3 regions of the Ensifer sp. SSB1 genome follow, and region 3 is predicted to be linked to each of the others. Evidence: riboswitches for the same ligand, from Rfam matches in the RefSeq annotation. Region 3 holds a riboswitch; each other region holds the start of a gene.
What was found. Region 3 has a riboswitch for cobalamin ahead of I8N66_RS00305 (aromatic ring-hydroxylating dioxygenase subunit alpha). Riboswitches for the same ligand answer to the same signal wherever they lie in the genome.
Positions count from the first base shown of each region.

Region 1: another riboswitch for cobalamin. It lies ahead of nrdH (glutaredoxin-like protein NrdH); the one in region 3 lies ahead of I8N66_RS00305 (aromatic ring-hydroxylating dioxygenase subunit alpha).
Region 2: another riboswitch for cobalamin. It lies ahead of I8N66_RS05945 (CbtB-domain containing protein); the one in region 3 lies ahead of I8N66_RS00305 (aromatic ring-hydroxylating dioxygenase subunit alpha).

Region 1 is NZ_JAEPRP010000077.1:16,730-24,583, forward strand. It holds gene I8N66_RS19445 (carbohydrate ABC transporter permease) at 1-525, opposite strand, end outside; gene I8N66_RS19450 (sugar ABC transporter permease) at 522-1,436, opposite strand; gene I8N66_RS19455 (ABC transporter ATP-binding protein) at 1,429-2,595, opposite strand; gene I8N66_RS19460 (metallophosphoesterase) at 2,592-3,434, opposite strand; gene I8N66_RS19465 (LysR substrate-binding domain-containing protein) at 3,658-4,563, opposite strand; gene I8N66_RS19470 (hypothetical protein) at 4,627-5,004, shown strand; cobalamin riboswitch at 5,276-5,501, shown strand; gene nrdH (glutaredoxin-like protein NrdH) at 5,888-6,109, shown strand; gene nrdI (class Ib ribonucleoside-diphosphate reductase assembly flavoprotein NrdI) at 6,122-6,538, shown strand; gene nrdE (class 1b ribonucleoside-diphosphate reductase subunit alpha) at 6,508-7,854, shown strand, end outside.
Region 2 is NZ_JAEPRP010000015.1:11,292-19,145, reverse strand. It holds gene I8N66_RS05955 (NAD(P)H-binding protein) at 1-775, opposite strand, end outside; gene I8N66_RS05950 (TetR/AcrR family transcriptional regulator) at 880-1,572, shown strand; cobalamin riboswitch at 1,571-1,835, shown strand; gene I8N66_RS05945 (CbtB-domain containing protein) at 1,877-2,053, shown strand; gene I8N66_RS05940 (CbtA family protein) at 2,251-3,048, shown strand; gene I8N66_RS05935 (ferric iron reductase) at 3,093-3,941, opposite strand; gene I8N66_RS05930 (glucoamylase family protein) at 3,938-5,245, opposite strand; gene I8N66_RS05925 (DUF1194 domain-containing protein) at 5,403-6,197, shown strand; gene I8N66_RS05920 (GntR family transcriptional regulator) at 6,334-7,023, shown strand; gene I8N66_RS05915 (DUF982 domain-containing protein) at 7,154-7,393, shown strand; gene I8N66_RS05910 (glycosyl hydrolase) at 7,536-7,854, opposite strand, start outside.
Region 3 is NZ_JAEPRP010000001.1:61,188-69,041, forward strand. It holds gene I8N66_RS00290 (BA14K family protein) at 1-433, opposite strand, end outside; partial or broken gene I8N66_RS00295 (GH25 family lysozyme) at 843-1,853, shown strand; gene I8N66_RS00300 (hybrid-cluster NAD(P)-dependent oxidoreductase) at 1,999-3,093, opposite strand; gene I8N66_RS00305 (aromatic ring-hydroxylating dioxygenase subunit alpha) at 3,095-4,339, opposite strand; cobalamin riboswitch at 4,443-4,646, opposite strand; gene I8N66_RS00310 (DUF6656 family protein) at 4,960-5,559, shown strand; gene I8N66_RS00315 (L-threonylcarbamoyladenylate synthase) at 5,640-6,614, shown strand; gene I8N66_RS00320 (FAD-binding oxidoreductase) at 6,752-7,854, shown strand, end outside.

The DNA.
Region 1 (7,854 bases), on a different contig from region 3:
GAGGCGGGCCGCGTGGATCAGATCGTCGGGCATGGCGCGGAAGAACTGCAGGAACAGGAAGATTGCAAAGACCGAGATCGAAAAGGGCGCCACCAGCGCGGTATAGCTGTTGAGGACCGACAACCGGTCGAAAGCCACATAGATCGGCAGCGCAGTCGCATGGATCGGCACGAGCAGGCCGAGCATGACCAGCACCATCATGGTGCGGGCGGCGCGGAACTTCAGCTTCGCCATGGCATAGGCGCAAGGGATGGCGACGACGATCTGGATGACGAAGATCAGTGCGCAGACGATCACGCCATTGAAGAGCAGCTTCGACATCGAGACGCGCGACAGCGCCTTGGAGAAATTCTCGATATATGACCATTGCTGCGGGATCAGCGACAGCGACGAGGAGAAGATCTCGCTCTGCGCCTTGCCGGCGGTCGAGAGCATGAAGATGTAAGGCGCGAGGAAGATGAGGGCGCCGAGCGACAGCACCGTCAGACGGGCGATGCGTGCGACGGAGAAGGCGTTGCTGGTCATGCGTAGTGCACCTTCCGGTCAAGCACGCGGTACTGCAGGAACATCAGGACGACGAGGATGGCGAGGAAGACGACGGTCATGGCCGAGGCGTAGCCGACGCGCAGATAGACGAAGCCTTCCTGGTAGATGGTGAAGAGCAGCACTTCCGACGCCTTGTTCGGGCCACCCTCGGTCAGCGTCTTCACCGTCTCGAACACCTTCACCGAATTGATGATGCTGATGGTGGCGACGAACAGCGTCGTCGGCCCGAGCATCGGCCAGGTCACCAGCCGGAAACGATCGAACCAGGACCTGGCGCCGTCGACTTCGGCGGCGGCATAAAGCTCGCGCGGGATGGCGGTGAGACCGGCGAGGAACAGCACCATGTTGAAGCCGACCGACTGCCAGATGCCGATGATCGAAAGGCCGTAGAGCACCGTGCCGGAAGCGCCGAGCCAGTTGGGACCGGCAATACCGAAGAGCGCGAGGAAGGTATTGATCGGGCCGATGGTCGGGTGGAACAGGAACTGCCACACGGTCGCCATGGCGACGAGCAGCGAGGCGACCGGCAGGAAGTAGACGGTGCGGAAGAAGGCCCTGCCCTTGGTTTCCGCCTCGATCAGCATGGCGATTGCCAGCGCCAGCACGATCGAAACCGGCGTGACGATCGCGGTGTAGACGGCGGTGTTCCAGAGCGAGCGACGGAAGGTGCGGTCGCCGAGAAGCTCGGCATAGTTCTCGAAGCCGACGAAGCGCCAGTTGCTGTAGCCGAGCTCGAAATCGGTGAACCCGAGCACGATCACGGCTGCGGTCGGCAGCAGGATGAAGAGAAAGAGCAGCGTGATGGCCGGCAGCGCCAGCAGCCAGGCGATGCGGCCTTCCCGCATCTCAGGCGCGGCGATCGCCGTTTCGAAGGTTGCGACACTAGCCATGGACCTTCTCCAGCGTCGCGGCGATGGCGACCGGCTCGGCTGCCACCCGGGTGCCCTCGCCGTCAAACAGCATCGCCCGTTCCGGCATGAACGCGACATCGACGGGCTGACCGATCGCGAGTGCCGCGGCTTCGGCGGGTGCTGACTTGGCGGTGACCACCTCGCCGATCGCATCGAGACGGGCGTGGACGATGACTTCGGAGCCGAGAAACTCCATGCGCTCGACCCGCGCAGTCAAGCGGCCGGCGCTTGCCGCATGGAAGCGGACAAATTCCGGACGGATTGCAAACTTCACCGGCGCATCCGGCGCCTGTCCGCGGCCTGCCAGGAGCACCAGATCGCCGAAACGCACGATGCTCGCTGTATCCGTGCGGGTCTCCAGGACGTTGATCTTCGGCTGGCCGAGGAAGCGCGCGACCTCGATATGGGAGGGGTTGTCGTAGATCTCCTTCGGGCTCGCCAGCTGCAAGAGATTGCCGCCGATCATGACGGCGACCCGGTCGGCCATCGACAACGCTTCGGATTGGTCGTGGGTGACGTAGAGTGTCGGCACACCGGCACGACGATGCAGATCGACGATCTCGCCGCGGGCATGGACGCGCAGGTTCGCGTCGAGATTGGAGAGCGGCTCGTCCATCAGGAAGACGGCCGGACGGCGCACCATGGCGCGGGCGAGCGCCACGCGCTGGCGCTGGCCGCCGGACATCTGCCCGGGCTTGCGGTCGAGCAGATGGTCGATCTTCAGCGCCCCAGCCATCTCCTTGACCTGGCGCTGGATATCGCTGCGGATCTGCTTCTGCCCCGGCAGGAAATTTCCGATGACCGGCAGGCGCTGCATCGCCGTCAGGCGCCGCATGGCGAGCGGCACGGCGATGTTTTGACCTGCCGTCAGGTGCGGATAAAGCGCGTAGGACTGGAACACCATCGCAACGTTGCGGTCGGCCGCCGCCCTGCGCGCGACACTGCGGCCACCGATGACGATCTCGCCGGCATCGCCGTGATCAAGGCCGGCGACGATGCGCAGAAGCGTGCTCTTGCCGCAGCCGGAAGGGCCGACGAGCGCAATGAACTCGCCGGCTTCCGCCTCCAGGCTGACGCCCTTCAGGATGGCGTTGCCGCCATAGGACTTGGTGATGCCATCCAGCGAAAGCACGCTCATTGCGCCGCCTCCACGCGAACCTTCTTCTTGGCGGCGAGCGGATAGACGTCCTCGACGATCGGGTCGAGCACGTGGCTCGTCAGACCCGGCACCGCGACGATTTCGCTGGTCACGCCGGCATCGGTGAGTTCGTGCACGACGGCACCGACCAGCCGCTCACCCGGCATCGGCCGTTCCAGCGTGTCGATGATGAAGGAGGTCGGCGGCGCCCAGACGAGCGACGTCCCGGCATGTTTGCCGGTCCAGGCCCAGTGCAGGTGACCGCTTGCATGCAACGCCACCTCGGCTCCGGCGAAAAGATCAAAGAGCCGCTGGCGCTGGCGGGGACGGATGCCCCAGTAGCCGGTGTCGCCCTCGGCCGGGTCGTCGACGAAGAGCGGCTTGTGGGCGAAGATCGCCACCCGGCGGCCGTCGCGACCAAGCAGCTGCTCCTCCAGCCAGGCAAATTGCCTCTCTTCTTCCTCGTCCTCGAAGCCAATCAGCAGGCTGTTGAGGCCGAGCAGCCGCCAGCCGCCATGGTCGCGGCCCCAATAGTCCGGACCGGCGAGACGGCGCCAGCGGGCAAGCCGGACGGAATCCACAGGCTGGTGCGAGCCCGGCAGATGGCCGACATCGTGATTGCCGGGAACGATCGCGACCGGCATCGACAGCTGACCGATCAGGTTGAGCGAAAAGGTGATGTCGTCTTCGTGGTCGGCGCCGTCGATGGTCACATCACCGGTGTGAATGACGAGATCAGGTGCCACCGCCTCGATCCAGGCGCGAAGTGGCTCCCAATTGTCGTTGAAATGGCTCTTCGCCGGGCTGAGGTGGGTGTCGCTGATCTGGACGATCTTCATGGAAACGGCCTCCGACGATGGCTTCAAGGCAAGCGCTTCGGAGAGTTGTCATCTCCCCTCCGGCTGCGGTTGGCCGCAGTCTTTAGGGAGCTGCCATGTCAGTTTGGTAACAGCCGTTCTCAGCTGATTTTCAGTTTTTCCATGAAAGTTTCACCTTCGCCCGAGAGCGCCAACCGAGAGTGGTTGCAGCGAAACAACCTGCAAGGGAAATCGTCACGGGGGTTTAGACCGAAACAGGCCCCTGCTCTCCCATCACGGACGAAAGAAGCGCATTCGACGCATCCGCCTCGGCGATGATCCAGTCGCGAAACGCCTGAATCTTCTTCTGCCGCCGACTGCTTTGCGGATAGACCAGCCAGTAGGCACGGCCGTCGCGAACCACATGGTCGAACGGCCTGATCAGTCGGCCGCTCCTAAGTTCGTCCATCAGAAAGGTCGAAACGGCAATGGCGATGCCATGGTCGTTGAGTGTCGTGGTGACATCCATCGCCTGGACGTCGAAGATCAGCTCGGTACCGTTGCTTGCCGGCGGCTCCACCCCCGTCTCGATCATCCATCGCCGCCACCAGCTGGCATTGCCGAAGCGCCGCACGCGCAGCACGTCGGAGGGATGCCTGAGCTGGTGCTTTTCCCGGAAAGAAGGGGTGCAGACCGGCATGTAATCGATCGGGAAAAGCGGAAACACGTCGTTGCCGGGCCAGTCGCCATTGCCGCTACGCACGACAAGATCGATTGCATCACGCTTGAAGTCGATCAGCTCCGTCGACATGTGCACCCGAATGCTGATGTTCGGATGGGCCGTCTGGAAGGAGGCGAGCCTGGAGCCGAGCCAGCTCGACACGACGGTCGGCAATATGGAGATATGCAGGTGATGTTCGGTCTTGTCGGTGATTTCCGAAAAGGCCGCCCCGAGAAGGTCGATCGCCTCCGTCACCTTCGGCGCCAGCTGCCGCCCGGCCGCCGTCAACCGCACCTCGCGCGGAAGCCGGACGAAGAGCGGCGTGCCTATGCGCTCCTCCAGCAGCCGGATCTGGTAGCTGACCGCCGCCTGGGTCATGCCGAGTTCGTCGGCGGCGCGGGTGAAACTCAGGTGCCGGGCAGCCGCTTCGAACGCGCGCACCGCACTCATGGGAGGAATCTTGCTCATTGCGTTGAGATAAGCATTCTTTATGCCAGCATGCGAGAAATCGCTTTGCGCGAAGCGGCAAAATTCCTCACTTTTTTCGCGAACACAACAGCAAAAACAAAGAGGATAGCAATGCTTAGCGCGCTGCGATCAACGATCCTTCATGTCCTGAAGCGGGCCGGGAACGTGCTCAGCCCAACCATCGCCATCGATACCTTCAGCGAGTTCCAGCTGAGGGATATCGGCCTGACGCGGGACCACGAGAACATTCGGGCGCGCGTCGGCGACGTTGCCGATCCGTGGCACTGGCCGAAGGACGACAACGCACAAAAGCCGCAGCCCTCACCGACGCGGGACTGCGTTGACATGCCGCGCGTGGCGCGGGCTTCGCCTCGCGCCCAGCCCGGAGAGAACAAAGACGTCAGCATGTCGCTCTGCGACTGAAGCGGTAACAATTCTCAGCTGTCGCAATCTGCCACCTGCCAGCCGCCGGATCGAATGAGCAGAAATTCGCTCCGGCGCTTCCTGGAATATCGTACCCTCCGCAAATGACGGACAAAGGCGCGAGCGCGCGGCATCGAAGCCGAGAGCGTCCCGCCAACGGGCTTTGCAGCGCCCCTTCGTTTACGCCCTGTTATCCACATGGCGAAAGAAATCACCTCCCCACCCGGGCCGGAGGCACCTCACACCTATTGACGCGGACATGCGATCTACTACTATATGTAGTGTTCGAGGTTCTTCCGATTCGCAAGGATTGGGAGCTAAGACGGGAATACGGTGCGCCGGCGGGTTTCCGCCCGGCTATGCCGCAGCTGCCCCCGCAACTGTAGACGGAGAGCGACTGTCCGGAATTGGACCACTGAGGCATAAGGCCTCGGGAAGGTCGGGATGGAAGCTTTGACCCGTAAGCCAGGAGACCTGCCTCGAGCAACAAACGTCCGCGGGCGGGGTGTCCGGAGGGGTTGAGTGCGTGGCAGGATGAGCCTGCCCGATCGTCTCGACATCTCCCCGGCAGCCTGTCGAAAGCTTCGGGGTGAAGTCATGTCAGTTTCTTCCAGTTCAGATCCACCTTCTGCGGACGGGTGCGCATTGTTGCGCGCCTGATCGAAAGGCCGCGCCCTGAAAGCCCGCACCCGCGGAATTCCTGAGCGCCCGACAAGAACGAGCCGGCCCGGTTGTGTAACCGACCTGGGGCCAGCTTACCGGCGTCAACTCCGGTCGAGGCGACCGGGGAACGATGTTTTGTGCCCTATCGCCAAGCCTGCGGTTCGCGTTCGCGCGACCCGACGACTTTTTGCGCCCATTTGCGAGACCTCACGAGGAACCCATGTCGATCACCGTCTACAGCAAACCCGCCTGCGTCCAATGCACCGCCACCACCCGCGCGCTCGACCGCCAGGGCATCGATTATCGCATCGTCGATATCTCCGAGGATTCCGATGCATTCGCGCTCGTGCAGGGTCTCGGTTACCGGCAGGTTCCAGTGGTCGTCGCCGGCGAGCGGCATTGGGCGGGGTTCCGCCCGGACATGATCAGCGCGCTTTCCTGAGGGAGAGAAGCGATGGGGCTGATCGTCTATTTTTCCAGCCGCTCGGAAAACACCCATCGCTTCGTCGAGAAACTCGGCCTTCGCGCAGCCCGTATACCGCTCAAGGAAAGTAAGGGCGCACTTACGATTTCGGAGCCCTATGTGCTCGTCGTGCCGACCTATTGCGGCGACGACGGCCGGGGTGCCGTGCCGAAACAGGTGATCCGCTTCCTGAACGACGCGGGCAACCGCTCCCACATCCGCGGCGTGATCGCAGCGGGCAACAGCAATTTCGGCGCGACCTACGGGATCGCCGGCGACGTGATCTCGGCCAAGTGCCAGGTGCCCTACCTCTACCGGTTCGAACTGCTCGGAACCGATGAGGACGTCGCCAATGTCAAAAACGGGATGAAAAGATTTTGGACGTCTCAACACTCGAACGCCCCCTGAAGGCGACGGAACCGGCGCTGGACTACCATGCGCTCAACGCGATGCTGAACCTCTATGACGAAGAGGGGCGGATCCAGCTCGACAAGGACCGGCAGGCGGCGAAGCAATACTTCCTCCAGCACGTCAACCAGAACACCGTGTTCTTCCATAACCTTCGCGAGAAGCTCGATTATCTGGTGACCGAGGGCTACTACGAGCAAGAGGTTCTCGACCAGTATTCCTTCAACTTCGTGCGCGATCTCTACGACCACGCCTATTCGAAGAAGTTCCGCTTCCCGACGTTCCTTGGCGCGTTCAAATACTACACGTCCTATACGCTGAAGACCTTCGACGGAAAGCGTTACCTGGAGCGCTACGAGGACCGCGTCTGCATGGTGGCTATGACGCTGGCGCGCGGCGATGAAGAGCTTGCCCGCGACCTAGTCGACGAGATCATTTCCGGCCGCTTCCAGCCGGCAACACCGACCTTCCTCAATGCCGGCAAGAAGAGCCGCGGCGAACTCGTCTCCTGCTTTTTGCTCAGGATCGAGGACAACATGGAGAGCATCGGCCGCGCGATCAATTCGGCGCTGCAGCTTTCCAAGCGCGGCGGCGGCGTGGCGCTGTCGCTCACCAACATCCGTGAGATGGGCGCGCCGATCAAGCAGATCGAGAACCAGTCCTCCGGCGTCATCCCGGTCATGAAGCTTCTGGAGGACTCGTTCTCCTACGCCAACCAGCTTGGCGCGCGTCAGGGCGCAGGTGCTGTCTATCTCCATGCCCACCACCCCGACATCATGCGCTTCCTCGATACCAAGCGCGAAAACGCCGACGAGAAGATCCGCATCAAGACGCTGTCGCTCGGCGTCGTCATCCCGGACATCACCTTCGAGCTCGCCCGCAACAACGAGGACATGTACCTGTTCTCGCCCTATGACGTGGAGCAGGTCTACGATGTGCCGCTCACCGAGATCTCGGTGACGGAAAAATATCGCGAGATGGTCGAGGATGCCCGCATCCGCAAGCGGAAGATCAAGGCGCGCGAATTCTTCCAGATCATCGCAGAGATCCAGTTCGAAAGCGGCTATCCGTACATCATGTTCGAGGACACGGTGAACCGGGCAAACCCGATCGCCGGGCGTATCACCATGAGCAACCTCTGCTCGGAGATCCTGCAGGTGAACGAGCCGAGCGAATTCAACGACGACCTCTCCTACGCCAAGATGGGCAAGGACATTTCCTGCAACCTCGGTTCGCTGAACATCGCAGCAGCGATGGACTCGGCCGATTTCGGCAAGACCATCGAGACCTCTATCCGGGCACTCACCGCCGTCTCC
Region 2 (7,854 bases), on a different contig from region 3:
AGTCGCGCGGGGGCCGCCCAAGCACGCGCTCGACATCGGACGTCATGCTGGAATTGCGTCCGTCGAGCACCGAGGAGAAGAGATAGCGGATGAGTGCGACATAGTCATCCGGCACGCCGTCGGCCTTGAGCTGTGCCGCAAAATCGTCAATCGGCACCGGCTGATAGGCGATCCGGCGGTTGGCCGCGACGGCGATCTCGGCCACGGCCTGGGCAAAGGTCATCAGCCGCGGGCCGGTCAGCGAATAGACCTTGCCGATATGTGCGTCGTCCAGAAGCGCCGCGACCGCCACATCGGCAATGTCGTCGCAGCTGACGAAGGGCTCAGTGACCTCGTCCACCGGCAGGAAGACCGACCCGCTCATCACGCCATCGGCCAAGAAGCCTTCGTCAAAATTCTCGAAGAACCAGCTGCCACTGATGACCGTCCAGTCGGCGCCGGAGGCCTGCAGCGCGCGCTCGGCCGCTTCCGCCTCGTCCTCGCCGCGGCCCGACAGCAGCACCAGCCGCTTGATGCCCGAGCGAACGGCAAGGCTCGAGAACCGGTCGATGACGTCGACGGCGCCCGGCACCGCCAGATCCGGCTGGTAGCAGACATAGATGCGATCGACATTTTCAAGGACGCGCACCCAGGTCGCCTCGTCCGTCCAGTCGAAGGACGGCGACGCCGAACGGGCGCCGATGCGCACCGCTATGCCCCGCTCCCGAAGGCGCTCGGCCACGCGCCGCCCCGTCTTGCCGGTACCGCCCAAAACCAGTGTGACTTTCTGAGACATCGTTTCCTCCTGAGGTTTCACCAACAAACATGAGTATCTCTCACATTTGCAAATGTGATAAATCCTCGTATTTTAGGAGTCAAGTCAAAATGTGAGCATTACTCATGATTCCAGGTGCAAGCCCCGCCACACTTCCCGCCGACGACGAGACCACGTTGCGCCGGACGCCCAGCCAGAAGCGCAGCCGCGAGCGCGTGGAGCAGATCCTTGCCTGCGCGACGGCACTCATCCAGGAGAAGGGCAGCGACGCCATGCGCATGAGCGAAGTCGCTGAAAAGGCGGGGATTTCGATCGGGTCGCTCTACCAGTACTTCCCGGACAAGGCGGCGATCGTGCGTACGCTGGCCGAGCGCTACAATGCCGTGTGCAACGAGTGCATCGCCGCCGAACTCGCCAAGGTCACGTCGATGGCAGAACTGCGCGACGCCTTCTCACTGCTGTTCGACATCTACTACGACATGTTCCTGGCCGAGCCTGTCATGCGCGACATCTGGTCGGCGATGCAGGCCGACAAGGCGCTGCGTGAGGTCGATCTTCTGCAAAGCCGCACCGGCGGCAAGCTTCTGGCCGATGTCTGGGCCCGCTTTGCGCCCGAGACGCCGCGCGAAATGATCGACAGCGCTGCCTTCCTGATCATGCATCTCGGCGACTGCACCATGCGACTTGCCGTCTCGGTCGATCGGCCGGAGGGCGACCGCATCGTCGAGGCCTACAAGCAGATGATGCTTCGCGATTTTGTCGCGGATGAAGCGGCCGGCGGCGCAGGCTCAATTGACAACGCCATGACACGCTCCTAATCATTTTGGATCGATTGGTTCCCGGGACGCGAACGCGTTTCGGGAGTAAACGGGAACGTGACGGATGGACCCATGCTGGGCATTCAAATCACGGCCGACCCCGCGACTGTAGAGCGACGTTGATCTTGCCGTTCCGGAGCAATCCGGAAGAAGCCACTGGAACAGGCCCCGAGAGAGGGGTCGAACTGGGAAGGCGAGGCAGATCCCGGGCATTTCGCCCAGCGCCGTGAGCCAGGAAACCTGCCACTCGATACGGGCATAGGGCCCACACCGGGAATTTCCCGATGCCATCACGGAGGTTGTCATGGCTACGTCTACCATTTCGAGCACCCCGCTCTCCCTCAGCGATCGTCTGACCGCTGGCGTCATCGCCCTTTTCATCGGCGCATTCCTCGTCTTCGGTGCCGGCCTTGCCAATTCGGCCGTGCTGCACGACACCGCGCACGACACCCGCCACTCCTACGGCTTCCCCTGCCACTAAACGATGCGCCGGAACGTGAACAACGTTCCGCATCGAAATAGCTGCGGACCTGAATGCATCCGGCTCACGCCGGATGTCGGCGTTTGCGCATGGCGCTTTGGCGAACATGCAAGCACCGTCCGTGTGGCACAGCGAATGGGAAGGCTCAACAACCACGCCGAAACGCGTGGCGTTTGCCGTTATCGAGGGAATTCAAGATGATTGTCAGAACGCTTCTGGCCGCGATCGTGGCTGGACTGATTGCCGGTGTCTTCATGACCGGCGCCCAGGAACTGCGGGTAACGCCGCTGATCCTGCATGCGGAGCAATTCGAAGGCGAGGCTCCGGCCGCGACCGAACAGCCGGCCGGCCAGCCGGGTGCGGCACAGCCGGCCGCCGAGGGCCATGACCAGCATTCGTCGCTGAAGGCGGTATCGCCGCTTGGCGCCGTGCTCGACGCGCTGTCGCCGATCACGCCGGCCTATGCGCACGAAGGCGAACATGAGGAAGGCGGCATCATGTTCGGTTTGAGCCGCTTCTCCGGCACGCTGATGGCAAACCTCGTCACCGGCTCCGGCTTCGGCCTGCTGCTCGCCGGCGTCAGCCTGGTGATCGGCTATCCGATCACGCTTAGGAACGGCGCACTCTGGGGCGCTTGCGGCTGGCTCGCGGTGCACATGCTGCCGGCGATCGGCCTGCCGCCGGAACTGCCGGGCTTCCCGGCAGCCGAACTCGGCGACCGCCAAACCTGGTGGCTGGCAACCGTCGCTCTCTCCGCAGTCGGCCTCTATCTCCTGGTTCTGCGCGAGGAAATCGTATCCAAGGTTGCCGGCCTCGTCCTGATCGCCGCACCCCATGTCTACGGCGCGCCGCAGCCACTCGATATCTCCAGCAACGTCCCGGCCGTGCTCGGCGCCGAGTTCGCGGTCGCCGCGCTCGCCACCACGCTCGCCTTCTGGATCGTTCTCGGCGTCGTCTCCGGCTTCATCAACGAGCGCTTCCTCAAATCGCATTGAACCCAATGTGCCTCAGCAGGCACCAGAACATAAAACGGCGGGGTTCAAGCCCCGCCGTTTTGCGTCAGACGCGCTGCCAGCCGCACGCGGCGATCGTCCGGCTCCAGCAGGACGCAGGTATCGCAGAAGCCGCCGCCCTCCGTCTTGAAATAGAGGCAACAGCCGCAGCGGATCCGGTACTGGCACGACAGTTGCGCGCCGCTTGCCGGATCGGTGGCGGAGATCTCCTCGTAGCCGATCTCTTCCGAAAACAGCCGCGAACCCGGCCGTTTGACGATCGCGAGCGCCTCAGCCATGCCGCGCGCTTCGTCCCCGATCGCCCGTCCGATCTCCAGGAACGCGCCGGCAAGCGAATCCGCCGCCAGCCGCCACTGCGCCCCGGAGGAAAGCCCCGAGCGTTTCTTCAGGATCGCGATGACCGGCGCCAGATGGGCTGTGAAGCCGCGCTCGAAAACGCCGATGCATTCCGGCTGCTGCAATCTCTCCGCCAGATCCACTTGGAAATGGTAGCGTTTGCCGGCAACCGCGCGGTCCTGGTAAAGGCGGCTCCAGTCTTCAAAGCGAATGCCGGCGATCTCAGCCTGGACGCCCGCACCGAGATAGAGCGCGCCGAGAACCACACTTACCTGGCGACTGTAAAAGGCGATCAGATGCGCGGCCCGGATCCGGTCCGTCATGCCGACTGCGAAAAAGTCCTGATAGGCGAGGCTCTCCTCGATCCCGGCCCCGCCCGCAGCCCAGAAGCCGGCCGGTGCGCTGAAGGCTCCGTCCGCCGGCCCGAGCGAGACACCAGCGTCAGGGAACTGAGCGCACAACCGCTCGACCACTGCCAGCACCCGGGGCGGATATCCTTCCCCGGTCTGCGCAATCTGTTGCTGGCCTCCCAAATTCATACCGTCTCCGTCGCCAGCCAGCCACCTTCAAATCCCGCACGCTCAAGTCCGTGCCGGATCGCAGGCAGACTACGCGTCAACTCCCAGACGAAGCCGCTCCGCCAGTTCTCGATCATCATCACGACGAGCCCTTGGTCAAGGCCGACGACGCGCGCGTCGATCCACCCCTCCGGCCCCTCGCCCGGGAGGCTCGGATTGAAGCCGCCCGGAAAGCGCCCCGCCTTCAGAAGCCCGGGGTAGCTGGCCGTCATGTGGCTGAGCGCCGATAGCGACGCATCCGCACAGAACGGCAGACAGGCCGCCGCCGCCCAGGGCACAAGCGTGCCGTCATCCGGACCGAAAGGTGCGCCGCGATTGGCGTAGCCCCGAAGTCGCTGCCAGCGCCCGTCCTTGAGGCGCAGCTGGCCATGTGGCGCGTGGCAGGCGCTGAGCCCCCAGAGGTCTTCGCCATAGCCGGCGAAGCGGCCCGGGTTTTGCCGCGCATAGTCACGCTGCAGCCCGATAGCTCGCCGGCTGTTTTCGAAATAGTCGGTTCCCCTTCCCCGCATCGGCCGATCGCCGAGGCCGCGAAGATCGAGCCAGGCCTGCGGGACCAGGTGGATGAACAACGGCGCCGCGTGGAGATGACACCCGCCTTGAACCGCGATCCAGGCATAATCGTCCGTAAAGACGGTATAATGCTCCGGTTCGATTGCGTGCTCTGGCGCCCCGAGCGCCAGCACATAGAGCAGCAGCGCCTCGCTATACCCTTGCCAGCGATACTTCAGGAATCGGCCCGGTGGGCGCCAGCCCATCGTCAGCGTCTCACTCCGGTTCAACGCCCAGCGCCAGTCGACCCGCGCATAGAGCCGTTCGGCAAGCGCGCGGATCTCGCCTTCCTCTTCATCTTCGCGGGAGAAGTAGGCCGAAGCCGTCAGGCAGCCGGCGATCAGCAGCGCCGTGTCGATGGTCGAAAGCTCGCTGCGCCAGGTGCGCGCGCCGGTGCGCATATCGAGAAAGTGATAGTAGAACCCGCGATAGCCGCTCGCGCCCCGGTCGCGCGACTGCGGGCTTTCAGCCAGGAAACGCAGCGTGGTCAACACCCGCCCGACCGCCTCGCGGCGCAAGATCCACCCGCGCTCGACGCCGATGGGATAGCAGGAAAGGCCGAAGCCGGTCGCCGCAATGCTCGACGGCGCACCCGGAAGCGACGTATCCGCGATCAATCCGGTGACTGGATCCACATATTCGAGAAAGTAGCCGAACGCCGCCCTCTGCAGACTATCGATCTGAAATAGTTCGGCATTTTCCGTCGGTTTCAGCATTCCGCCTTTCCGGCCCTGGCCGGCCGCAAGTATATTTCCGGGCCGACCCCGACAAAATCACTCTTTGTTGAAGGCCAACTACACCCAAATGGTCGCCGAAATCCAATCCTGTGTTACATTCTTCTAATCTGACCGCGCGCAATGACTGGTTGAAGCGATGTTGAGCGTGTTGGCGTTGATCCTCTCATTGAGTGGTGGCACGAGCCCATCGACCGCCGTGCCGACCGATGTCGATGTCGAACTGATCCTGGCCGTCGATATGTCCGGCTCGATGGATCTGGATGAGGCGCGCATCCAGCGCGCCGGTTATGTCGAGGCGCTCCGGCACCGCGATTTCCTGGATGCGGTCGGAAGCGGGCAACTGGGCAAGATCGCCATCGGCTATTTCGAATGGGCGGGCACGGTGAACGAATCCTCCGTCGTCGCCTGGCAAGTGATCTCCACCGCCGCCGACGCCGATGCCTTTGCCAAGCTGATCGAGGCACGCCCGGTCGGCACCAGGCGGGGCACGTCGATCTCGAACGCGATCACCTACGGTACGGCGCTGATCGATTCGAACGCCTTCAACGGCATACGCCGGGTCATCGACGTTTCCGGCGACGGCCCGAACAACATCGGCCCGCCGGTCATCCCGGCCCGCGAGACGGCGATCGCCCGCGGCATCACCATCAACGGGCTAGCGATCCTCATTCGCCCCTCGGTCTCGACCGGCCCGCTCGACCAGTATTACGCCGAATGCGTCATCGGTGGCCCCGGCTCCTTCGTGCTGCCGGTGCACGAACCGGAGGATTTTTCGATCGCCATCCGCCAGAAGCTGGTGCTCGAGGTCAGCGGCCTGCAGCCGCCGCCAACCGTTCGCCTGGCCGATGCGCTGCCGGCATCCGATTGCCTGATCGGCGAGAAGCTGAGGCCCGGTTTCCTCGACCGAGTCTATCCCGAACTCGACAAATAGGCTTCACCGCCTAGTTGTTGCCGCGCAACCCACGCGCGTCAGATTGTCGTTTCCCTTCGCTTCGTCCGGCGATAAGATGAGCCGTTGCTTCGCGGATCGATTCATGTCCTTGACCACTACGCCCCCACCGGCCGACATGGCCGCAGACCCGGCCACCGACACCGGCAGTCAGCATATCCGCGACACGTTGCGCGATGCGATCGTCGAGCGGCGGCTTACCCCCGGCACCAAGCTTTCGGAAAGCGATGTCGGCGAACTCTTCAATGTAAGCCGCACCCTGGTGCGCGCCGCACTGCAGGCGCTCTCCTATGAAGGGCTCGTCAGCGTCGAGAAGAACCGTGGCGCCTTTGTCGCCCATCCCTCGATCGACGAGGCGCGCCAGATCTTCGCCACCCGCCGCCTGATCGAGCCCGGCGTCGTGCGGGCTGCAGCGGCGAATATCGGCAAGACCGAGCTCGCCGAGCTCCGGCGCATGCTGGCAGAGGAGCGGCAGCTCACCGAACAGCGCGGCCAGTCGGCCCGCCGCGCCGAGATCAAGGCCTCGGGCGATTTTCACCTGGCACTCGCCGATCTCAGCGGCAACGCCATCCTCCGGCGTTTCATGGACGAGCTCGTCGCCCGCTCTTCCCTCGTCATCGCGCTTTACGGCCAGTCGACCGTTTCAAGCTGCGGCCACAGCGAACATGACGAGATCGTCAATGCGCTGGAACGCGGCGACATCGACCTGGCTGCCAAGATGATGGTCCACCATATCGACCACATCGAAGCCGATCTCGATCTTCGCGCGCACAAGTCGAGCGACCTCAAGGCTGCACTCGAGCTTTAGAGCCCGCCCCCGGCACGCGCCGAATCACGAAAAGGTCACGGGCCGAAAAAAGTCGGTGATCCGACGGAACCATTGCCGCGCCACGGCGTTGGCCTCGCGCTCGAAAAAGACTGAGAACGAGGATAAGCAAATGAGCGAGAAGTTCTTCGCCACTCCCATTCCCCTCCGGTTATCCGCAAAACGGCAGACCGTCGTCAGAACGGTCTTCGAAGCCGTCGAGTTGCTGCGGCAATGGCCGGGGCGCCGTGGACGGGAGTACCGCGCGGCTCTCAGGCGCTGCCTGGACGCGCTGGATGGATTGACGAGTACGGACCGGGCCAGCCGCTGCTTTGCTGCCGCTGCCCGCGAATCGGGCCTGCTTCTGGCCTGACGCGGAAGTCCCAAGATCCGGGGCCATGTGTTCGTAGATCGGGTCTTTACGATGCGCCGAAGGACGATCGGCGCATCGCCCCCCAAAGGCGCTGCGCCATCGCACAAGCGCTACCTGACTTTTCCACGGATGTTATGCACGATCAGTCGGCGAGTTCTGCCGCTTGCTTCGCCTGACGCTCGGCTAGCGCCTTCAGTGCTTCCCTGTCGAGCCGCCAATCCGGCGAGCCGTAGCCGAGCGGCCACTTGTAAGGCTCCTTGTCGTTGAAGAACACGACGGTGGTCAGCAGCGGGAAAGCCCGGCGATAGGTCTGCTGATCGAGGATTTCCTTGTACCAGGCGCGCCTGTAGTCGGCCGAACCCGAGACGCCGAGTTCGGCGATCATGACCGGTTTGCCGAAGCCTGCCACACGCTGGTACTTTTCGCTCAGCGCTTCTGCGAAGCGGCGCTCGCGGCCCCAA
Region 3 (7,854 bases):
ACTGCTGGCGCGGGCCGCCATAGGGCTGATAGGTATTGTCATAGGCCCTGTAGGACCGGTACCGGTTGGCGCACCATTGCACATGGCGGCTGCCGTAAACCGGAGCCGGGCGCTCGTAGCGCGGCGGTTGGGCGATCGCCCCGCCGATGATCACACCGGCACCGAAGGCAGCCATCGGGTACCACCAACCATTGTAGTAACGATAGCCAGGGCGCTCGTAGCGATAACCGCGGTAGCCATTGTAATAATAATAATTGCCGCGGCGCTCATAGCCCGGCCGGCGATACTGAACATTCGTCGCGTCATTCTGCTGTTCGACGCGCGGCGGCGTCGGCATGAACGCCTGTGACGGGGCCGCGGATGTCATCAGGACTGCCGCGGCAATGATCGAAGAAAACCACCGGCTCTTCCCGGTCTTCGGCAAAGCCTTCATCAAAACCTCCATAACCGTATCCACGCTCCGCAGGCTGCGAAAAAAATCGCGCAACCACGGGAACTTCAGCCTCTGCATGATTTCACCCGGGTCGCTGCAGAACCGGGGATGACCCTCAGCCGGGAAACCTGAAACCGACCAGCAACGCATAAGCCACCGGTTTTGTTCCATCTTCAGGCATCGCGGCTGGTGCCGCCGCATAGCGACAGACGCGTGCCTGTGCCGACTTCCGTGCATTTCGTTCATCGGCATGGGGCTGGTCACGGCACCGTGGCGACATATCAAATTATGAAAGACATTGCTCACATACAGCCGGAGGTCGGTATACATTCGCGCGCCGCTCCAGCACAGTCCGGGTCGGGGGCTGGGATTTACGATGCATTAACGATACTGTCGGCAATCTCAGAGAATGGCAAAGCGGTATATCTCCACCACAGGGATGATTCTGCGCCTCGCGACCTTCCTAGGTCTGGCATTCGCGGCGACGATCGCACGCGCCGGTGAACTGGAGCCCTGGAAGACCAAGTCCAACGCCATCATCGTCGACGCCTATGAGATGAACAGTATCGATTGGGAAACGCTGCTTGCCGACAAGCGCATCTCCGGCTTCATCGCCAAGGCCTCCGACGGCCTGCCCGAAAGCTTCTCCTGCACCGGCGATCACAACGGCGACACCTTCAACCACTGCAAGACCATGTGGCGCAAATACGCCGTCAGCCGCGAACTCTACCAGACGCGGCGCATGATCGCCCGCACGCACGGGCTGCTATGGGGTGCTTACCATCTCGCCCGTCCCGGCAATCCCGTGGACCAGGCGAACCATTTCCTTGACTACGCCGATCCGCGCGACGACGAACTGATGGTGCTCGATCTCGAAGGCATCGATCCGGAAAAATACATGTCGCTCGAAGATGCCGCCATCTTCGCCGGCCATATCAAGACCCGGACGGGGCGCTACCCGATCCTCTACACCAATCACATCACCGCCAAATATATCGCTGCGCACCGTGCCAAATACCGGCTGCTGTCGCGCCTGCCGCTTTGGTACGCCCGCTACAAGCCGGATATCCGCCAGGTCTTCCCCATGGGCAACTGGGACAGCTACGCGCTGTGGCAGTTTTCCTCCGGCATCAATTGCGGCAAGCGGCGCTGTCCCTACCGCGTGCCCGGAACACTCGACGACATCGACGTGAATGTCGCGGCGATGTCGCCGCAGGCGCTAAAGGCGATCTGGGCGCAGGGCGCATTGCTGGCTGAAAAGCCGTTGCCGCTTACCCTTATCGCCCAAGCCGAGCAGGGAACGGGCACGCACGCGGTCGCACGGGCGACCGCGACGTTTAGCGAGCCGCTGCTCATCAGCCGTGCCGGTGCCACAAGCGGGGCCGGCAGCGGCGTCGACATGCTGGTGACCGGCTCCATCGACTTCGCCCACCACGAACGCGCCATGCAGGTAGCCATCGCTGCCGATGACGCCGCACAGGGCGGATGCTCCAAGCCATCGGCCGTTACCGGCGGTGCAGGGCCCGCGACCGTCCAGCCGCCGCCCTGCAACACGCCCTGATCCTTTAGGCTTCGATCTGGACATCTCCCAGGGGCCGCGAGCAGCAGGCGAGGATGTAACCCTCGTCGATCTCGTCATCGAGAATGCCACCATTGTGGTTCATCTCGACGTCACCCGCGACCTTCATCACCCGGCAGGTGCCGCAGATGCCGCCCTCGCAGGCAGCACCGATCCGCACACCATTGGCACGCGCCGTCTGCAGGATCGTCTGACCTGGCTTCGCCTCGACCTCCTTGCCGCTCATGGTGAAAGCGACCTTGGCGGCAGCGACCTCGCTGTCGCCCACCACGCCGGCGCGCACAGCGATCTCCTCCGCCGCCGGTGCGGCCGCAGGCTGGAAGCTCTCCTCGTGGTAGCGGCCCATGTCGAAGCCTGCCGCCTTCAGCATCTCGCGCACGCCGCGCATGAACGGTTCCGGACCGCAGCAGAAGACGGTGCGCTCCATGAAATCCGGCGCAAGCAGCGGCAGCTTGGCGCCATCGATGCGGCCGCGCAGCCCGTGCCAGCCGTGGCGCGCTTCGTGGCCCTCGACGATAAAGCCGAGGCTCAACCCGGACATCTGAGTCGCCAGCACCTCCAGCTCGGAACGGAACAGGAGGTCGTCCGGCCGGCGCGCGCAGGAGATGAAGGTGACGTCCGTCTCCGGTACGCAATCCGCCATCCAGCGTGTCATCGACATCATCGGCGTGATGCCGGACCCCGCGGAGATAAACAGGTACTTTTCACCGGGATGGCGGACGAAGCTGAAGTCGCCGAGCGGCCCGAAGGCTCTCAGTTTCACGCCAGGCTTCAGATGGTCGAACATCCAGCGCGTGCCGATGCTGTCGGCCTGTGCCTTGACCGTCACCGCAATCGACAACGGCCTCGATGGTGTGGACGACAGCGTATAGGTGCGCATGACCGGTTCGTCGGCGACCGGCAGTTCCAGGGTGACGAACTGGCCGGGCAGGTAGCGAAACCAGGCCGGCTTTTCGGCGCGAAAGGTGAAGGTCATGACATCGGCGGTTTCAACGACCGCCGAGGTGCATTCGAGCATCTGCTGCCGGTCGATCCAGACATGCAGCTCGTCGAAATGGTGGAAGGAGGATGCCATCTGCATGTCAGGCGACCTTTGACAGCGGAGCCGCATCGCCTGCAAGGCGCTGCTCCATAAACTTGCTGTACCATTCGACAAACTGCATCACGCCGCCTTCATGGTCCGGTGAATAGGGGCCTGGTTCATAGGCCGGCGAGCGGATGCCGAAGGCGTTTTCTTCGACGATCTGGCGATCCTGGTCGTTGGTCTCGGTCCAGACATGGGTCAGGTCATCGAGCGTGTAGTCGACGCCCTCGACCGCGTCCTTGTTGACCAGCCACTTGGTCGTCACCTGCGTGAGTTCCGGTCCGAGCGGCAGAACACGGAAGGTGATGGCATGGTCGGAAAGCACATGGTTCCAGGTGGTGGGGTAATGGAACATCAGAAGCGTGCCGATCTGCTTCTGCCCGACATCGGCCGACAACGCCATTTTGACGGCGGCCCTCCCCGACATGGTGTAGCTTTCGGCATTGTCGACCAGCGGCATGCGCGCCGCACGGAACTGGCCGGTCGGCGACATCCGGAATTCGCTCGGCAGGCCCTCGGCCTCGCACTTCGCCCAATGGGCGGCTATCACCGGATCATCCTTGGCGCCCTGTACCCCGGTCGCAGTCGGCGCCTCCGGATAGGTGCGGCAGAGCTCCGGATGATTGGCGGCGCAATGATAGCACTCGCGATTGTTTTCCCAGACGAGCTTCCAGTTGCCCTTTTCGATGATCGTGCTTTCGAAGGCGACCTTGGTCTCTCCCAGCCGGTGCGGCGCGAGATAGGGCGTGGCGAGTTCGCGGAAGGCCGCAAAATCGGCCGGCGTCTCCGACAGGTTGATGAAGATGTAGCCGCCGACCGTTTCGCAATGGATCGGCTTCAGGCTGTGGGCCGCCTTGTCGAAATCCTCGCCCATCTGGCGTGCGAAGAGCAGCGATCCGTCGAGTTCGTAGGTCCACTGGTGATAGGGACAGACGAGCTTTGCCGAGGAGCCCTTTGCTTGCGTGCAGACGCGGGAACCGCGATGCCGGCAGGAATTGTGCAGCGCACGGATCGTGCCCTGGCGATCGCGGGTAACAACAACCGGATAGTCGCCGACCTGGACAGTGAAGTAGTTGCCGGCTCGCGGAATTTCGCAGTCATGGCCGATGAACAACCAGTCCTTGTACCAGATGCTTTCCAGATCCTGCCGGTAGTAGTCGGGGTCGATGTAGAAGGCCCGATCGAGGCTGTAGCCGTCACGCCGGCCCTTCAGCTTGCGAAGCATATCGGTCTTGGTATCCATGTCCTGTCCTCATGCGCCATGTTTCGGAGAGGCAGGACAGGAACCCGCACGGGCATGCGCCCATGCGTTCTCGGCTCCGATCCGGCTGCCCGCCGCAACCCGTTACGGTTATGTGTGTCAAGGCTGGTTTCCGGGCTCAGGAGCCGTCCTTGCGGACCAGCCCGGCGCCTTCCCGGACGAACCGTCCAGTGGCCTTCGCCGAGGCTTTCGCTCCACCACCGTTGCGGGGGCAGCGCCGGGATTTGACCGGCTTCCCAATTCTCCGCCTTCCCTTCTGGAAGACGACACCCTGAGTAAGGATATGTAATCGCGGAAACCGTCTTGGCAGGCGCCGGATAGCGACATCGAATTCCAGAATGACGACACGTCTGAAACCGTCGTCCGCAAGCGGATACGAAACTTTTTCACTTTATAAACATATAGATAGATCAAAAAATAGGCATATGCCGTCTTTTGCGACCGATATGGCGCAGGCGCGGGAAGGTTTCGCCCGTTTGCGACATTCCCATTGATGTCAGGAGCCATGTCCCGCTAGCGAAAGGAAATTCTTCATTAACCATAAGCCGCTAGTCTCGCCGGCGGACGAAGATGTCCGGCAGGCAGATGGCGCGCTGACAATCATGGCAAAGCTCAGATATTACGACGCAGCGGCCGAGAAGCCGCCGGCGATCATGCCGAAGACGGCAGTTCACACCGAGTTTCTGCGCACCGGCCGGATCAACCGCCGGCAATGGATGCCGAGCGAGCGACGCTACCTGAGCTATGAGGAAGTCGCTGACCGAACCGGCAAGAAGCTTTCGACCGCCGGGGACACGACGCACAAGCGGATCAACGGCTTTCATGCCTCGATCCAGTTTCCCAAGCTGATCTTCCACCGCACGCTCGTTGGCAAACCGCACCTCGGCTATTGCCACGTGACGGCCGCGCGGACGGCGGTCACACCTTCCAAGGACATCACCTGGTCGTTCTATTTCGCCAACTTTTTCAGCGACCTTGGTGACGAGACGCATTTCTTCGACCGCATCCGGGCCGGCTATTCCCGCATGTACTTTGCCGTCGCGATCGAACCGAACGCCGAAGACGGACAGATGGTCATCAATCGCAACGTCCGCGACAACGGGCTTCTCTTCCGCACCGACGACCCAAAGGTCGCTCTCAAGAACGTGCTGATGCTGGGTGCCCGTGACGACGCACTGCGCCGGATCATTCGCAGCTTCTGAGCCAGCAGCCCGCTCCCTGCAAAGAAAATCGTTCTGTTTTCCCGGCGCGTCCGTTAAGGAAGCGTCGGAAAGGAAACGGCATGGCAGAGATCATCGACACGGATATGGAACCGGACCGCGCGATCGATCGCGCCTGCGCCGTTCTCGCCGAGGGCGAACCGGTCGCCATCCCGACCGAAACCGTCTACGGCCTTGCCGCCGATGCCACCAATCCCGATGCGATCAGCCGCATCTACGAGATGAAAGGCCGGCCGCGCTTCAATCCGCTGATCTCGCATGTTTCCGACATGGCAATGGCCGAGGCCCATGTGCGCTTCGATCCCCTGTCCCGACGCCTGGCGGAAGCGTTCTGGCCCGGCCCCCTGACGCTGATCCTGCCGCAGCGGCCCGAGAGTACCGTGCACGCCCTCGCCTCAGCCGGCCTGGACACGCTTGGCATTCGCATGCCCGACGGCTTTTCGCGCCGGGTGATCGCCCGCTTCGGACGACCTCTGGCCGCACCGAGTGCCAATACCTCGGGCAAGATCAGCCCGACCAGTGCGGACCATGTCGATGCCGATCTCGGAGAAAAGCTGAAACTGATCCTCGATGCCGGTCCGGCGCAAATCGGGCTCGAGTCAACGATCATCAAGGTCGATGGCGACGAGATCCGGCTTCTCCGGCCGGGTGGCCTCGATGCCGCCGAGATCGAGCGCCTGCTCGACCGCCCGGTGATCAGGGCGGAAACCGCGGGTGCGACGATCGAGGCTCCGGGGATGCTGGCCTCGCATTATGCGCCGGGTGCTGCCGTCAGGCTGGAAGCCACCGACGTGCGGGCGGGCGAGGCCCTGATCCGTTTCGGCGGCGGCCGGGTCCTCGGCGAGGAACAGGCGGCTGTCGTTCTCGATCTGAGCCCGACCGGAAACCTGCGCGAAGCGGCCGCCAATCTCTTCGACTATATGAAGCGGGCCGACGCCAGCGGCGCTGCAACGATCGCCTTCGGCCCCATCCCTTCGGAAGGATTGGGAGAAGCCATCATCGACCGGCTGCAGCGGGCGGCGGCACCACGAGGGTAAGATCGCGTGCGGCTCCGCACCCACCCTCAGCGAGCGGCTGCGTTTGCGGTTATGATCGCAGGCGATACGAACCGAGGATCGCGTCTTCAGATCGACCGATCCGATAGCGCGCGCAAGCGCAATGCGAAGGCTGCCCCATGACGACGCTTCCCTCTCCCGAACTCATCGCCTCCTTCATCGAGATCGTCGGCAGCGCCAATGCGCTTACCGCGGAAGCGGACAAGGCGCGCTATCTCGTCGAATCCCGGGGGCTTTATCGCGGCACGACGCCGATGGTACTGCGTCCCGGCTCGATCGACGAGGTCTCACGCATCATGAAACTCGCCAGCGCGACCCGCACGGCGATCGTGCCGCAGGGCGGCAACACCGGCCACGTCGCCGGGCAGATCCCGCGGGAAGGCAAGGCGGACATCGTGCTTTCTCTCGAACGGCTCAACCGGATTCGTGACATCGATCCGGTCGGCAACGTGATCGTTGCGGATGCCGGCTGTATTCTCGCAGATATCCAGAAGGCGGCAGACGATCACAATCGCCTGTTCCCGCTGTCGCTCGGATCGGAAGGCTCCGCCCGGATCGGCGGCAATCTCTCCACCAATGCCGGCGGCACCGCCGTGCTCGCCTACGGCAACATGCGCCAGCTTTGCCTCGGCCTCGAAGTCGTGCTGCCAACCGGCGAGATCTGGGATGGTCTGCGACGGTTGAAGAAGGACAATACCGGCTACGACCTGCGCGACCTCTTCATTGGCGCGGAGGGCACGCTCGGCGTCATCACCGGCGCGGTGCTCAAGCTGTTCCCGAAGCCGCTCGGGCATCAGGTCGCCTTCGCCGGCGTGGGCAGCGTCGAGCACGCGCTCACCCTCTTCGACAAGGCCTCCAGTCTTTGCGGACCGGCGCTGACCGGCTTCGAGCTGATGCCGCGCCTCGGCGTGGAATTCATCACGAAACACATTCCCGGTGTTCGTGACCCGATGGAAACCGTCCATCCCTGGTACGCGCTGATCGATATCTCGACCGCAGATTCGGCCGAAAGCGCCGAGCGCATGGTCAACAATCTTCTAGAACAGGGCCTTGCCGCCGGTCTCGTCGAAAACGCCGTGATTGCCGCAAATGAGGCGCAGGCGAAGGCGCTGTGGCATATGCGCGAAAGCATGTCATCAGCGCAGAAGCCCGAGGGCGGCTCGATCAAGCACGATGTTTCGGTGCCCGTTTCCAGCATTCCCGCCTTCATGAAGGAAGCGGA